One region of the Paenibacillus spongiae genome, then DNA from elsewhere that is predicted to be linked to it. Evidence: predicted binding sites of a transcription regulator. Region 1 holds the regulator's gene; the other holds the start of a gene.

Region 1 (7,847 bases):
CGCGGCATCTTTATTATTAAAGGCACGGACGATGTCGGCTATTTCGATGTTGAGCTGACGGCAGGCGATGTCATCTCCGTGCCGGAGAACAAACCACACTTCTTTACGTTGATGGATAACCGCCAGATCGTAGCCGTTCGCCTCTTCATCGAGAAGGAAGGCTGGATCGCGCAGCCGTTCGACGACCCTTCCTTCCAGAAATCCAACGCATAATATCGTTAATATTCATTGTTTAGTACACAAAACCCGCTACTGATTCGCATTTATGCGAGTCGGCAGCGGGTTAATTGCATGTCTGCTTATCGAATTCTACACAAGCAAGGGAAGCAATTCTTCCAGATGGGCAATCTCGAAAGTCGGAATGATTTCATCCGAACGCTTCACGCCGTGCCGGTTGATCCAGACCGAGGTCATACCGATCGTGTTGGCGCCCAATATATCTGTCGTCAGCTTATCGCCGACCATAATTCCGTCCTCGGGTTCGATCCCGAGTCTTTCGAGCGCATGCTTGAATATAGGAGCGGCGGGCTTTCCTTGCCCGAACTCGCCGGAGATTATAATATGATCGAAATAAGGAACAAGCTCCGGCACCCCGTCCAGCTTCTCCTTCTGCAGGTCGGGCGAACCATTGGTCAGCAGAAGAAGCTTATACTGACCCTTCAGCTTATCCAGTACCTGGAAGGTTTCATCGTATACAATCGGGCGCTTGCGCCGTTCAGCAGGGAATTGCTCGGCCAGCTCGGCCCCGAGCTGTTCATCGTCAACCCCTAACGCCCGCAGCCCACTGGTCCATGCATCCCGGCGGTAACCTGGTACAAGCTGCTGCATCTTGCGGAATTCCGCCTGCTCGCCCCCTGTGAAGTTGCCCCACAAGCCCTCGAACGGGTTGATGCCGATCATCTTCGTAAACGGGAAGGTTTCGTAGGTTTCGTACAATTCGCGCGCTTCGCGGCGAACCTCTTCTTCCAGCGCAGCCGCATCAACCCCTGTCTTAGCCGCTGCCGCATCGCATGTAGCTTTGAACGCTTCCTTCACGCTGCGGTCATCCCATAGCAACGTATCATCCAAGTCGAACAAGACCGCTTTCTTTGCCATAGTTCTTTCGTCCACTCCAGTCGTCAATTATTTCTCGTTGATCGTAATGTTGTTCGCTGCCGCGAACGCACGCAGCCGCTCCGCCATCTCGTCTGTCGGATAGCGGTTGATTAGCCGGGTGAATACCCAATTGGTTCCCTTGACCTGTTCGATAACGATACTTCCCGATTGCAGACCGATCGCTTTGATCGAGCCCGCGTACAATGTCTTGTCGCCTCCGAAACGGCGGGATTTGACGAAGTCCTTGCCTACCGCCAAGTATGGGCGCCTTAGAATAAACATGACGGCCATTAAAATGTAGCAGGCAATCGTAACCCAATACAGCCAGCCCGACTGCTTATACGCGCCGGAGTAGGTCGACATCGTGATGAAGAACGATATAAACAGGATCAGGAAAACCGGCAATACGATGCTTCTGCCTTTGAAGACATCCATCTTTGGGGCGGATGATGCGCTGGTATTCAATGGCGCCTGTCCCTGCTTCTTGCGCTGCTTGTTAAGCTGAGTTTGATTCTTACGGACTTTACGTTCCCAAGATCGCGATGACAAATCGTGTTCCTCCTAATCATATGTAGCCTATCTTACGCTCACGTTCATTACCGTTGCCAGACATCAATAAGGCCTTGCAAACTTGGCAATGAAACGGTTCGGATACTCGGAAGGCAATGCGCTGGCTTCATCCAGCTCATCCCAAGCCTCTTGCGGCATCGTCCATCCGACTGCACCCATATTATCTTCGAATTGCTCGAGTGTTCGGGCACCAAAAATCGGCGACGTAATGCCTTGCCGCTGCAGCAGCCACCTCAAGGCTACCTGTGCCGGCGATTTGTCCAGCCGCTTCGAGACAGCCGTTACGGCATCGAGAATCGCGAAGTTCCGCTCTGTGCTTCTTAATGCCCACGAGCTCTCTCCCGCCTTGGCGGTAAGCCTGCCTTCCGTCGGCTCTTCCCGCGTATAGCGTCCGGTTAGGAAACCTCCTCCTAACGGCGCCCATGGGATAATGCCGACATTCTCCTCGGCACACAACGACATCATCTCGCGATCCATCTCGCGGCTGACGAGACTGTACTGCGGCTGAATGGATATGAATCGAACGTAACGGTTCATATCGCTGCACCCGAGCGATTTCATGAGCTGCCAGGCGAAGAAATTCGAGCACCCGATATAACGCACTTTACCGGATGTAACCAGATCGTCAAGCGTCCGAAGCGTTTCCTCAATAGGAGTGGCATGATCCCACACATGGACTTGATACAAATCGATATAGTCGGTTTGCAGCCTCTTCAAACTGGCGTCAAGCCCGTCCATAATATGCTTTCTCGAAATACCCGCGCCATTCGGATGATCGGCTGTGGTCATGCGAACCTTCGTAGCGAGAACAATCTCTGAGCGGCGATCCTTGATCGCCTTGCCTACGATTTCTTCGGACCGGCCGGATACGTAGACATCTGCCGTATCGAGGAAATTCCCGCCTTGCTCCATGAAACGGTTGATCATTTCGATAGATTCTTCTTCACTGGTTGTATTGCCGAAGGTCATCGTGCCGAGACAAAGCTCGGATACAGCTAATCCGCTCCGGCCTAACAGACGGTATTGCATGTGAATCCCCCTTCTTTGCGTTTGTATATCCGAAGGTTCGGTCAGTGCTTTATACTGTCATCCCCATCTACCAATGTAATGCTATCCAGCTGGACGCGGAAATTCCGCTTGAAGTTGTCCAAATATTGACGTCGAAGCTCGGCACGTTCCAGCGTCTCTTCTTCCGTCAATCCGATCGTCTTATGCTTTCTTGCGAGTTCATTGATTCTTGCGATTATCTTTTCCAAAAAAAGACTCCTTCCTATGTTTCCAATGCACGTATATTCCACTCTTTACTTTGACCTTTTAACGGTCTAATGTCAAGAAAACCGCAAAAAAACGGCGGACTTCTTAGTCCGCCGGTACGATTAAAGTTTGACCTACCTTGAGCATGCTGCTGCTCAGTTGATTGCGTTCCTTCAAATTATAAACAATTCGCCGCAGGTCGTCTCCTTCCTCACGGACGGTTCCGGCGATCTTCCACAGTGTGTCCCCGGCCCCTACAACAATGACCTTCTCCCCTGCCATTGGCGCTGCAGGCTCTCCTCCGCCGGCAAATCCTTTCATGAGCATGAAGCCGAAGAATAACACGATGAAAAATACGCCTACTATTGCTAATCGCAGCATCATTCTCTCCACGCGCCGGTCATTGGCTTGACGCTTCGAACGATTGCCGTTATTCACTTTGTCTTTATTGTAATTGTAAGTAGAGATTGCTGTCATCATATCTCATTACCCCCAAACGTTTGTTCTGTTCTTGTTGAAATTAGAATAACACGAACATTCGTTTGGCGTCAACTGTTTTTGGAACGTTTGTTCGCATGCGAATGCGAACCTCTGTTTCTCGAACTTATGTTTGTACGAACTCCGGTTCTGTGTTATAATTTGACACAAATGAACTTATGGAGTGATTCCGGTGTCGAAACTTTCCAACCGCCAGCAGGCGATACTTGAATTCATTAAGACCGAGGTTCGGGAGAAGGGCTATCCGCCTTCCGTCCGTGAGATTGGCGAATCGGTCGGCCTTGCTTCAAGCTCTACCGTCCACGGCCACTTGGACAGATTGGAGAAGAAAGGATTGATCCGTCGGGATCCGACGAAGCCGAGGGCCATCGAAATTTTGGATCAGGACATGACCGATCTGCCGTTCCCGCTTGCCATCGCCAAAGTGCCTGTCGTCGGTAAAGTCACAGCTGGTATTCCAATTACAGCTACCGAGAACATCGAAGACTACTTTCCGCTGCCGGCGGACCGTGTGGGAGACGATACCGTCTTCATCCTGAATATTATGGGCGAGAGTATGATTGAAGCCGGTATTCATGACGGCGACTATGTTATTGTCCGCCAGCAGCAAACCGCAAGCAATGGCGATATCGTCGTTGCGATGACAGAAGACGACGAAGCTACGGTGAAGACGTTCTACAAGGAGAAGGATCACATTCGGCTCCAGCCGGAGAACGCGACCATGGAACCGATTCGCTTGCGCAATGTGACTATTCTCGGCAAAGTCATCGGACTTTTCCGGGACATTCACTAGTACCGCATAATAAGAAGGGGCTGTCTATCAACCGCTGCATAAGCGATTGGTGGACAGCCCCTTCTTTATCAACCGCACGGAGCGGATCGCAAGAACATTACGCGAGCACGCCATGATGTTCTTGCGGTAATTCGTTCAATCATCTATTATTGGCCAGCAGCAATTCATACACCGTGAAGAGCAGAAGGATAAATTTGTGTGAATACCGGCGTCTGAAGCGATAACAAGCACATTCTGATTTCGCGGCGATTTGTTTAATTTACATCGTCATGCTTCAGTTGTTCGAACACTTTCACATACTCCTCGTATTTCACTTTCCATATGTCTTTTCTAGATTCTATGATTCTGCCGTCAAGAATAGCTTCGATGACATCCAGACAAACATCCCACCCTGCTATATCTCTGGGGGTATGATCCGTTATCTTCGTAATCTTCTCGATAAAGACCAACCGGCAGCCCTCCGGCTCCGCCTCGAGTTCGAAACGAACACGGTCTGCATCCCATGTGTACTCGAGCACAGAGTTGTTTCGGAACTCGATGATTTCCATTTCGTCATACGTGCCATCCTGCATGTCGAACTTGATCGTACCGCCTTCGCGAAGGTCATCAATCCGCAGCTCGGAAAACCACTGGGCAAGCTTATCGTTTTCAGTCAACATTGCCCATACGTCCTCGACGGTATGCTTCAGATGTCTTTCGAATCGAGCTATAACGAGCTCATCAGCCTTGCTTATCTTAGCTAGCATTAGAATAATCTCCTCCTGTACGATCAAATAGAATCCCCCTCGATATCCGAGGATAAGACATACCTATCCTTCAGTATCAAGCTCCAAATCGCTCCTGTTACCAGCATGCAGCTGCTATTTATTTTTCCTCGAATCTCGCAGCTTTCAAGAAATCGCACCTCTATAGAGTCATTCACTTTTACCGTTAATCCGACAATCCGATTACAAAAAAAAGGTCTTGGGTGCAGCTCGGGGGCAGCCCGATCCTATCGTTCAAATCATGAACGTTGCCCCCATTTAGCTATCCCCAAAACCTTGTTAAATCGATCTTATTCTAAATTAATACAGCGTCAGATATTGATCGCGTTCCCATTGATGGACTTGCGTACGATACATATCCCACTCGATTTCCTTGAGCTCATAGAAGTGGGCAAGTGCATGATCGCCAAGGGCGTCGCAGATCACTTCGCTGCGGAGCATCTCTTCAAGGCTTTCCTTCAGGTCGAGCGGCAGGCTTGGAATCCCTTCATCCACACGCTCTTCATCCGTCATGACATAGATGTTGCGATCTGTCGGAGCCGGAACGGTCAGCTTATTCTGAATACCGTCAAGACCCGCTTTCAGCATGACAGCTAGCGCCAGGTATGGATTAGCTGCCGGATCCGGGTTACGAACTTCTACACGCGTGCTCAGACCGCGGGATGCCGGAATACGGATCATCGGGCTTCGGTTGCTTGCCGACCATGCAACATAACATGGGGCTTCATAGCCTGGAACCAGACGCTTGTAAGAGTTTACGGTCGGATTCGTAATCGCTGCGAATGCGCGGGCATGCTTAAGAATGCCGGCCATATACTGGTAAGCTGTCTGGCTCAAGCCAAGCTTGTCAGTCTCGTCATAGAACGCGTTCTTCTTCCCTTGGAACAGCGATTGGTGGCAGTGCATACCCGATCCGTTCACACCGAACAGCGGCTTCGGCATAAATGTCGCATGGAGGCCATGTTGGCGTGCAACGGTCTTGACGACCAGCTTGAAGGTTTGAATCTGGTCAGCCGCTTTCACCGCGTCCGCATATTTGAAGTCAATCTCATGTTGGCCTGGAGCTACTTCGTGATGGGATGCTTCGATTTCGAAGCCCATTTCTTCCAATGTCAGAACGATCTCGCGACGGCAGTTCTCGCCCAGGTCGGTAGGAGCCAAGTCGAAATAGCCGCCTTGGTCGTTCAGTTCCATCGTCGGATCGCCTTTCGCGTCGGTCTTGAACAGGAAGAACTCCGGCTCCGGACCGACATTCATTGCCGTAAAGCCAAGCTCCTCGGCTTCCTTCAGCACACGCTTCAGAATGCCGCGCGGGTCACCGGCGAATGGCGTTCCATCCGGCATGTAGACGTCGCAGATCAACCGCGCAACGCGGTCTTCCGTTACCCATGGGAATACGACCCATGTATCGAGATCCGGATACAGGTACATGTCCGACTCTTCGATACGCACATAACCTTCGATGGAAGATCCGTCGAACATCATCTTGTTATCAAGAGCCTTCTCCAGCTGGCTGATCGGAATCTCCACGTTCTTGATCGTACCCAGCAAATCGGTAAATTGTAGACGAATGAAGCGGACGTTCTGTTCCTTGGCAATACGTTTAATATCCTCTGCAGTGTAGCTCATGGTTTCATCTCCTATGCTATGAATAAATTATTTCTTTGTATAAAAATGGGACAATTGGCCTTGAATCATCGAAGCCTTGCCAGGTCTCTTCTCGAGAAGCTGCTGCTTCAGCATGCGATGCAGTTGGGTCTCGGACATCTCGCGCCGCTTTACCTCCGACAGCTCGCTGACGACGGTCGCTTCTTCCGATTCCCTCGTTACCGGATTCATAACTTGCTTAATGCCGGCGATATTAACGCCCTTCTCAATTAACGATTTGATCTCCAGCAAGCGCTCGACATCATTAAAGGAAAATAATCGCTGATTGCCGGAGGTGCGCGCCGGAACGATCAATTCATGCTGTTCATAATAACGAATTTGCCGTGCGGACAAATCTGTTAGCTTCATGACGATGCCGATCGGAAAAAGCGCCATATTTCTGCGTATTTCGTCACCCATGTCCCCATCAACCTTCCAGTGTCTGTAATATGAACCTATTGTACCGCTCAACATTAAACATGTCAAGTTATGTAAGGTTTAATTACAATCAACTTTCTCTCCGCTAAAGCGGATAAAGCGTTCAGAACACCGAATTTCACATGCGCGTAGGTTAATCCGCCCTGCATGTAAGCAATGTAAGGTTCTCTAATGGGAGCATCGGCCGACAGTTCGAGGCTGCCGCCCTGCATGAAAGTTCCGGCTGCCATGATGACAGGATGCTCATAGCCGGGCATGTCCCATGGTTCCGGCACTACATGAGCGTCTACGGCGGCTGCTCGTTGTACACCTTGAACGAATGCAATGAGCTGCTCGGGATCCGTAAACTTCACAGCCTGAATAAGGTCCGTTCGCGGAGCGTCCCAGCGGGGATTGCTGTCGAAGCCCAGCTTCTCGAACATCGCCGCTGCGAACACGCTCCCTTTAAGGGCTTGTCCTACCATATGAGGCGCAAGAAAGAGCCCTTGATACATCGCACGCAATGTATCCAACGTCGCTCCAACTTCTCCTCCAATCCCTGGAGCGGTCAAACGGAAAGCGGTCAGCTCGACCGCCTTGTGAGTTCCTGCTACATAGCCCCCGGTAGGCGCGATTCCGCCTCCCGGATTCTTGATGAGCGAGCCGGCCATTAAATCGACGCCAACCTCTGTCGGCTCCAGCTCTTCCGTAAACTCGCCGTAACAATTATCGACAAAGACAAGGACGTCCGGTTTCAGCCCCTTGACTCGTTTAACCATATCGGCAATTTCTGAAACCGTAAACGATGA
Region 2 (7,847 bases), 2.5 Mb from region 1:
CTGTCTTCGGAAGCATATGCCCTATTCTACCACTTTCCGCGTTCGATATCCTGCGGTCTTAGCCATCCAAACATTCGGCATCTTTACCTGAATCCGTCCCCCTTCTCTCAAGGTAAAATTTGCCATTGATTTTTCTTTGAACATACACTAAAGTAGTACATAATTTCATACGAAGGTTTTCTAGGGTTCCGCGGTTCAACGCCGGTCTGGTCCAAGGGAAAACGCGCGGAAGCCATTTTTTCGTGAATACACGGAGGGACAAAAGCCCGGGAGATATCGTACAACGATATTTCTCGGGCTTTTTTTAATGGTCCGCATTCCTGACTGGGCAAACTGATGCTATGACCGATGCTGCAGCGAAGCCTTGGTAAATTTTCACGAGACAAAGGAGAGTTGACCATTATGAAATCAGATTGGGTCAAAGTCATTATCGCCGCACTATTTGAGGTGTGCTGGGTAATCGGGTTGAAACACGCGGATTCTGCATGGGAATGGGCCGGAACGGCAGTGGCCATCTATGTCAGCTTCTATTTGATGATTACCGCCAGCCGCCATATACCGGTAGGGACTGTCTATGCCGTCTTTGTCGGTCTGGGAACAGCCGGCACCGTTTTGGCGGAAACGCTGCTGTTCGGCGAACCGTTCAAAGCGGCTAAAGGTTTGCTTATTCTGCTGCTGCTTGCCGGAGTCGTCGGCCTCAAGCTTGTTTCCGATAAAAAAGCAGTGAAAGGGGAGGAAGCGTAAATGGCATGGACTTATTTAATTCTCGCCGGCCTGTTTGAAATGTTTGGGGTAGCCATGATAAATAAATTGAATAAAGACAAGAACTGGAAGGCGTTTCTGCTGCTCCTTACCGGATTCGGTGCAAGCTTCCTATTCCTCGCTCTTGCGATGAAATCGCTGCCGATGGGTACGGCTTATGCGGTATGGACGGGAATCGGCGCATCGGGCGGAGCCATTCTAGGCATGCTCGTCTATGGCGAGCCAAAGACGGCGCTGCGCATTCTGTTTATTGCCATGGTGCTCGGCGCAGCGGTTGGATTAAAGCTGATTTCCTAGCGCTTGACCATTTTCGCATCCAGCTTTTGCATGTAATCCCGCTCCTTATGACATGATAAACAAAGTGATCGATATCATGTGTAAGATGCAAAGGATGGATCCGTATGTTTGCACGTATAAGTTTGCTCGGGATGATCTGCCTTTCGGTTCTGCTGATGGCTAGTGATGCAAACGGAGCGCCCCTAAAGAAAGACCGGTTTTATTATGAGAAGAAAGGCGAAATGATTTGGGAGGTCCAAACGGATCAGAAAATGATTGCGCTCACCTTCGATGACGGCCCCGATCGCAGACAGACCAATGAAATTCTGGACCTGCTCGAACGTTATGATGCAAAATCCACCTTCTTCGTCGTGGGCAAGCGTGTCGCACAGTACCCCGATGTGGTCAGACGGGTCGTAGCCGAAGGACATGAGGTAGCCAATCACACGTACAATCACGTTTATTTCCAGCTGCCAGCCTCGGAGGAGCTTGTCCGGGAGGAAATCGAACGGACGGAGAAAGAAATCATTCAGGCAACAGGACGGAAATCCGCTTTATTCCGTCCGCCGGGCGGGACCTATGACGATCATATCGTACAAATTTCCAACCGGATGGGTCTGATGCCCGTCATGTGGTCATGGCATCAGGATACGCGGGATTGGAGCCGCCCCGGAACACGCAAGATTATAAATAAAGTTCTGCAGAATGCACGAAACGGCGATATCGTTCTGTTCCATGATCATGTGCGCGGTAATTCGCAGACGATACCGGCACTGGAGGTCATCCTTCCTGAATTAAAGGAACGGGGGTTTCGCTTGGTGACCGTTTCCGAGCTGATCAAATCGTCCGTTTCCGAAATCAACAAGAAGCTGCCAGCAGGTGGCAAAGGTTCTTGATTTTTACCCTGTATGGTTCACCAGCTTCCCGCACATTCTATGTGCAGGAGGTGATAAACCAAATGTTAAAATACTGTGGAGCCTTGGTTTTATCAGCAGCGCTAATTGTGACTGCAACTGGATGCGCAACGAACAGAACTACTGACGGTGTTAAAACAAATCAATACAAGGCTCGTACTACTCACCCTGGTACTCCCCTTGGTACGGACGGGTATCGCACCCGCACGACGACGCCTGCGCCTTACGGCACGACGGACGGATTCCGTACCCGTTCAACCACTCCGTATGGCATGGATAACACGTTGACGGATGGTAATCGGACGCGTACGACGGGTCCTCACACAATGATGGATGGCACTGGCACTGGCACGCATACGTCTTATCACAAGGATCATTCCGATAAGCTGGCCAAGCATATCTCCTCCATTAAAGGCGTGGATAAAGCGACCGTCGTCGTTCATAACAATGACGCTATCGTCGGTCTTGATGTCAAACCAGGGCAAAACACGTCGAAAATCACAGATGAAGTTCGACGCACTGTGGAACGCGAACATCCCGGATATAAAGTGCATGTAACGACGGATAAAAACATGCATACAAGAGTAAAGAACTTCCAAACGCAGATGGTTCCTCTGGACGGACACCCGATCCGCAACATGTCGGAAGACGCCGGAATCCTGATCCGGGATATCGGCCGTACCATAACTGCACCATTCCGTTAATGCCGCTTCAATAGGTTTCGGATAACAATAAGGGCAATCCAAGCTGGCTTCAGCTTGGACTGCCCTTATTAAATAATGCCCGTTGGATTGGTTAGCCTCTGAAAAACTTCTCGGCTTTATCGTAAAACACCTTGTCCTCGTCTGTCATTTCATCTTCCCATACAATCGCATCTACCGGACATGCTGCTTGGCAAGCGCCGCAATCGATACATATCTCGACATCGATAAAATATTGATCCGGTCCTTCCGCAATACAATCGACCGGACATACGTCCACGCAATCCGCTGCTTTCTCGTCGACACAATTACCTGTAATTACAAAACCCATGATGTCCCATCCTTTAAATTATGCTTCAAGCTGTTTAATAACCTGCTGGGCAAGATTCGCGTAAATCGCCCCGTTAGTCGTTTCCGGCTTATAGATGGAGGTCGAGAAATCAGGCTCGTCCTGATCATTCGGAGGCGTATCAATCGGAATTTGCGCGAGCAGCTCCGTCTGCAGCCTTTCCGCCAGCTGCTTGCCGCCGCTGCGTCCGAATAAGTAATGCTTCTTCCCGGTCTCGTCTTCATAGTAAGACATGTTCTCGACAACCCCTAGAATACGATGCTCGGTTTGAATCGCCATCGCTCCCGCCCGGGTTGCCACACCGCTGGCCGTCGCGTGAGGAGTCGTCACGATAATCTCCGCGCATTGCGGGATTCTCCGGTTAATGTCCAATGCGACATCTCCGGTTCCTGGCGGCAGGTCGATAATCATATAATCGAGCTCGGGCCATTTGACTTCATTCAAGAACGTATTCAGCATCTTCCCGAGCATCGGTCCGCGCCAAATTACGGGATTATGCTCCGATACGAAGAAGCCGGTCGAAATAATATGCATGCCATACCGTTCGACCGGAACGATATGATTCTTGTCGGTTTGGCGCACATCCTCGACACCGAGCATGCGCGGAATACTGAACCCGTAAATATCGGCATCGATAACTCCGACCCGCTTGCCGGCCCGTACCAGCGCCGAAGCAAGGTTTACCGTGACCGTCGATTTCCCGACGCCGCCTTTACCGCTGGCAACAGCGAGGAATTTCACGCTCGAATCCGGCGATGCGATTGGTGCGAGCTCCTGCTTCGCGCTTGGGATGCGAGCGGGCTTCGGGGCATAAGCTCCGCTGACGATAGCATCCTTCTCCTGTTTCGTAATGCTTTTGACACGGATATGCACGTCTTGAACGCCGATCGCATTCAGCTTTTCCGTCAGCTTCGTCCGGAAGAGGGCTTCCTCTCCGCTTTCTTCCGAATGGAGCAGCAATGTTAGCGCAACTTGGCGCTCATTGACCATTACGTCACGAATAAGACCCGTATCCAGAAAAGGTCTTCCGCTCTCGTCATCTATTAATTCGGCAAGTGCTTTCTCAACAAGTTCTCTTTGCATGGGCTTCACCTACTAATCCTTGAACTGGGTGGAAAAATTGCAACTTTGGGACTTACTGCGTTGGTTGGGCGCGTATAGCAGCACGCGAGAGGCTGTAACGCCGAAAAACGACGCGAGCGCTGTAAGGCCGTTTTAGGGACTTACAGCGTGGAATGCGCACGCGTGAGCAGCCCGCGAGAGGCTGTTAGTTATTTCAGGGCTGAATATGTTTTAGTGTCTAGTAACGCCTGTATTATACACCCGTATAATCGGATATGCAATATTGCAAGAGCGAGTTGCGATAATAGGGCTAAAGCCAATAAAAAAGGGCTTTTCCCGACTATATACTGTGCAGAAAAGTACCCTATCGATTCATATACTTTCATTAAAACAGTCTCCCGCTCTCTGAGTAATTTCATACTTTCCTGAGGACCCACTTTATCGATGTCATATCAACAGGTGTCGCGAGCCTTATTCTCCGTGACAATGCCCTCGTATTGCTTAGCAAGAGGATCGCCCTTGTCTTGGAAAAGGCAGACATCCTAGGAATGCCTGAAGCATTGCTGTAGAACTAGGCGCTGTCATAGAGGGCGAAGTATTTACACAGTCAAGCCGCTTTCATCTGCCCACAATTTAACATCGAGATATAACAGGAAAAAGTACTGAATTTTTCATGTGTTTCGCCGATTTTGGTCAACAGGTATAAGAAAGACCAAGACACATCTATCTTTGATCCGTTGCATAAATATGCTGCCTTTTTAACTTCCCTGATTAATAAAAGCTTGTCGTATTTGGCTCCACTCGAAGAAACCCACATATTGGCATCAATACTGAGGGTTACTTCTGAACAATATAAACATATAATATACAAACGTACGTTCTGTAGAGAGGTGGGATTCTAATGAGGCGTAACATTCCTTCCCGCAAAGAAATAGAGGCTGTGCGTGACTACATCTTATTGCCGTTTATGTTGGATATAGTGGAGACAAATCGAAGGAAGTTAATGAGCGACCCCTTGTCCCTGAGATTATTGTTTGAGGCCTCCTGCGGATTGCTTGCTGATCGGATTCACCAGGATCTTATTAAAGTCCGGAAATTCCTAAAGGAACATGAAATCAAAGTTGCGGACGTCGGTCAGTTCGAGGGGCAGATGAATTTTAAATATTGGGTACGCGGCTATGAAGATTCGTTTATGCTATTGCGGGAGTTAGTAAAGGCGGAGATCAGCAAAAGATTCGGAACGTATATTTCGGAGATAGCAAGAGGATGGAACACAAATGTTAAAAAATCCCTTATCAACAGATATGGTCAGTGAGGACTTACTTCGTTCACTCTACTTTTATACGAGTCTTACTAATAAGGAGGCACAGATCGCTAACGTGGTTCTACATTAGGCTTTCCACCCCCAAAAAAAAAAGCTTTCCCGGCTAAACTGCTCCAGGAAAGCACCCTAAAATTCAATTAAAATACTTTCTTTGTCTCCCGGTCCGCCTTAATGATCTCAACCGCTTCCTTAAAGCGCAAGGCGTGAACAATCTCCCGTTGGCGGAGGTACTTCAAGCTGTCTTGGAGATCCACGTCATCGGTCATATCAATGAGCCATTGATAGGTGGCGCGTGCCTTTTCCTCTGCAGCTATATCCTCATAAAGATCGGCAAGCGGATCGCCCTTGGCTTGAATATAGGCAGCCGTCCAAGGAACGCCGGAGGCGTTGTTGTAGAACAATGCGCTGTCATGGGAGGCAAAATGTTCACCGAGCCCAGCCGCTTTCATCTGCTCCGGCGTCGCGTCCTTGGTCAGCTTATAGATCATCGTCGCAATCATTTCAAGATGCGCAAACTCTTCTGTTCCGATATCAGTCAGCAGGCCGATTACTTTATCGGGAATCGTATAACGTTGATTTAAGTAGCGCAATGCGGCGGCAAGTTCGCCGTCGGCCCCGCCGTATTGCTCAGCCAAATATTTAGCCATTTGCGGGTCGCACTTGCTGACCCGTACCGGATACTGCAGCTTTTTATCATAAATCCACATGAATGCCTTTCCTCCCCGTTACCTGCCGACTTAAACTTGCCAAGGCCAGGGCGTCTCAACCCACTGCCAAGGATACTTCGAAAAGCTGTGCCCGTACTGAAGCAGCGGCCCGTAGTGCATCTCAAAATGATAGGCGCATTGCTTGCGCTGCTGAGCCAATTGATTGAATTGCTGCAGTGCCTGCATATCGTTCGGATGCGTGTCTAGATACAACGTCAGCTCGACAAGGCCAAAATCAAGCTGCTGCAGCTCTTCCAGCTTGTGGTAGTACTGTTCATCCAGCTTCGTATTCATGTTATGTCACTCCTGTTCCGCATTTGGAATCATACGGACTGTATAAGGCAGGCCATAACGTTCCCCGTCTAAGCGCTTCCGGGAGCGGGAACTGTGGTAGGTTCATTGGCTGAAAGGGAATGAATTGATTGGGGGGAACAACATACGTCTTCACGTACTTCGGCGGACAAGGATCGAACGGTCCGACAAACGGGTACCATTCCCGGGTTTGATTGCTTACGTTCACGTGCTCTTCCTCCTAAAAGTTTAGTGGAGCATTTCTTCAAGGACATCTTCGTAACAAAACTGCTTCGTAAGCATACACTTGAGTTTTGTGAAGCATTGCTTCACTGGACAACTTCGCAACAATACTGCTTCATAAGCATACGCCCATTCCTACCCCATCTTATGACAAATGCCTATAAATGGTTCGACAAATGCTGTAAAGATTTCCCGGGTAATAATGGAGTCACAGGTCAAAAGTCACGTAATATGATGCAAAGCACGCATTTTGCCCACAAAAAAAACCAGCATGCGCACAAGGCGCACACTGGTTCCGCTTACAAGCTACAATTTTATTTTCAACTGAAATAGTCCAGCCTTACGGGCTGCCATATAGATAATAACGACGAGCGGTCCGAGAAAAACGCCGATAATGCCGACCAGCTTAAATCCGACATAGAGACTGATCAATGCTGACAACGCTCCGATTCCAACCGAGTCGCCAAGCACTTTCGGCTCAACGATCCGGCGGAAGACGGTTATCACAATAAACAGTACCAGGAGTCCGATTCCTTCGAAAGTAGCGCCGGTCAGAATCAGGTACGAAGCCCAAGGAACGAGGACAGAGCCTGTGCCTAGAATCGGCATGATGTCTACGATGACGACAAGCAGCGCAATGGCAAGCGGATATTTTAATCCAAGGATAAGCAGCCCAATGAGCGTAATGATATACGTTAACACGCTTAGGATGAACTGCGAGCGAATAAATCCGAATATCGAGCGGCGGAGGTTCTGAAGCACCTCATCCACCTGCTGTCTTGAACGTTCATCGAATATGGACAGAAATGATTTTTTTAAAGTATGCAAGCTGTAGCTGAACAAGTAAACGGCTACTAAGAACACGATAAAGAAGATAAACATGCTCGGTATGCCCTTGGCGAAACCTACAAAAGCACGTGAAACCGACGTTATCATGCTGAACAGCGCATTCGTTAAGCCCTTAAGCCAGCTTTCCAGCTGAGCGGCGGCATCGGGCGGCATATGTTTATATAGATTCTTGGCACTCTCCAGCGTACTCTGAATGTAATGATTGGCCTCGCTGACGACGCTCGGCACTTTACCCCAGAAGGCAATCAATTCGGCAAACACCTTAACGCCGACGATAGCCATCAGCCCGATAAGCAGCACCGTAAATATCGTACTGGATATCGTGGCTGAGGCCAGTCGGTTCAGCCGCATCTTGCGCATGAACAGCTG

What was found. The regulator LexA, encoded in region 1, represses DNA repair genes until DNA is damaged. The targets are predictions, from matches to a motif close to CGAACATATGTTCG.
Region 2: the regulator LexA is predicted to act here: its motif matches at 4,933-4,946, upstream of L1F29_RS08700 (YhjD family protein).

Annotation. Positions count from the first base shown of each region.
Region 1 is NZ_CP091430.1:4,354,342-4,362,188, forward strand. Features, by position in the region: gene mtnD (acireductone dioxygenase) at 1-213, shown strand, start outside; gene L1F29_RS19750 (HAD family hydrolase) at 310-1,095, opposite strand; gene L1F29_RS19755 (hypothetical protein) at 1,123-1,644, opposite strand; gene L1F29_RS19760 (aldo/keto reductase) at 1,708-2,694, opposite strand; gene L1F29_RS19765 (DUF896 domain-containing protein) at 2,736-2,921, opposite strand; gene L1F29_RS19770 (LysM peptidoglycan-binding domain-containing protein) at 3,025-3,399, opposite strand; gene lexA (transcriptional repressor LexA) at 3,590-4,210, shown strand; gene L1F29_RS19780 (SRPBCC family protein) at 4,465-4,956, opposite strand; gene glnA (type I glutamate--ammonia ligase) at 5,275-6,603, opposite strand; gene L1F29_RS19790 (MerR family transcriptional regulator) at 6,631-7,041, opposite strand; gene L1F29_RS19795 (methionine gamma-lyase family protein) at 7,104-7,847, opposite strand, start outside.
Region 2 is NZ_CP091430.1:1,901,416-1,909,262, reverse strand. Features, by position in the region: guanidine-I (ykkC/yxkD leader) riboswitch at 170-275, shown strand; gene L1F29_RS08730 (DMT family transporter) at 403-744, shown strand; gene L1F29_RS08725 (DMT family transporter) at 745-1,059, shown strand; gene L1F29_RS08720 (polysaccharide deacetylase family protein) at 1,164-1,934, shown strand; gene L1F29_RS08715 (YhcN/YlaJ family sporulation lipoprotein) at 2,042-2,656, shown strand; gene L1F29_RS08710 (DUF362 domain-containing protein) at 2,748-2,984, opposite strand; gene L1F29_RS08705 (Mrp/NBP35 family ATP-binding protein) at 3,003-4,085, opposite strand; gene L1F29_RS08700 (YhjD family protein) at 4,966-5,379, shown strand; gene L1F29_RS08695 (manganese catalase family protein) at 5,526-6,095, opposite strand; gene L1F29_RS08690 (spore coat protein CotJB) at 6,126-6,389, opposite strand; gene L1F29_RS08685 (spore coat associated protein CotJA) at 6,391-6,615, opposite strand; gene ytvI (sporulation integral membrane protein YtvI) at 6,936-7,847, opposite strand, start outside.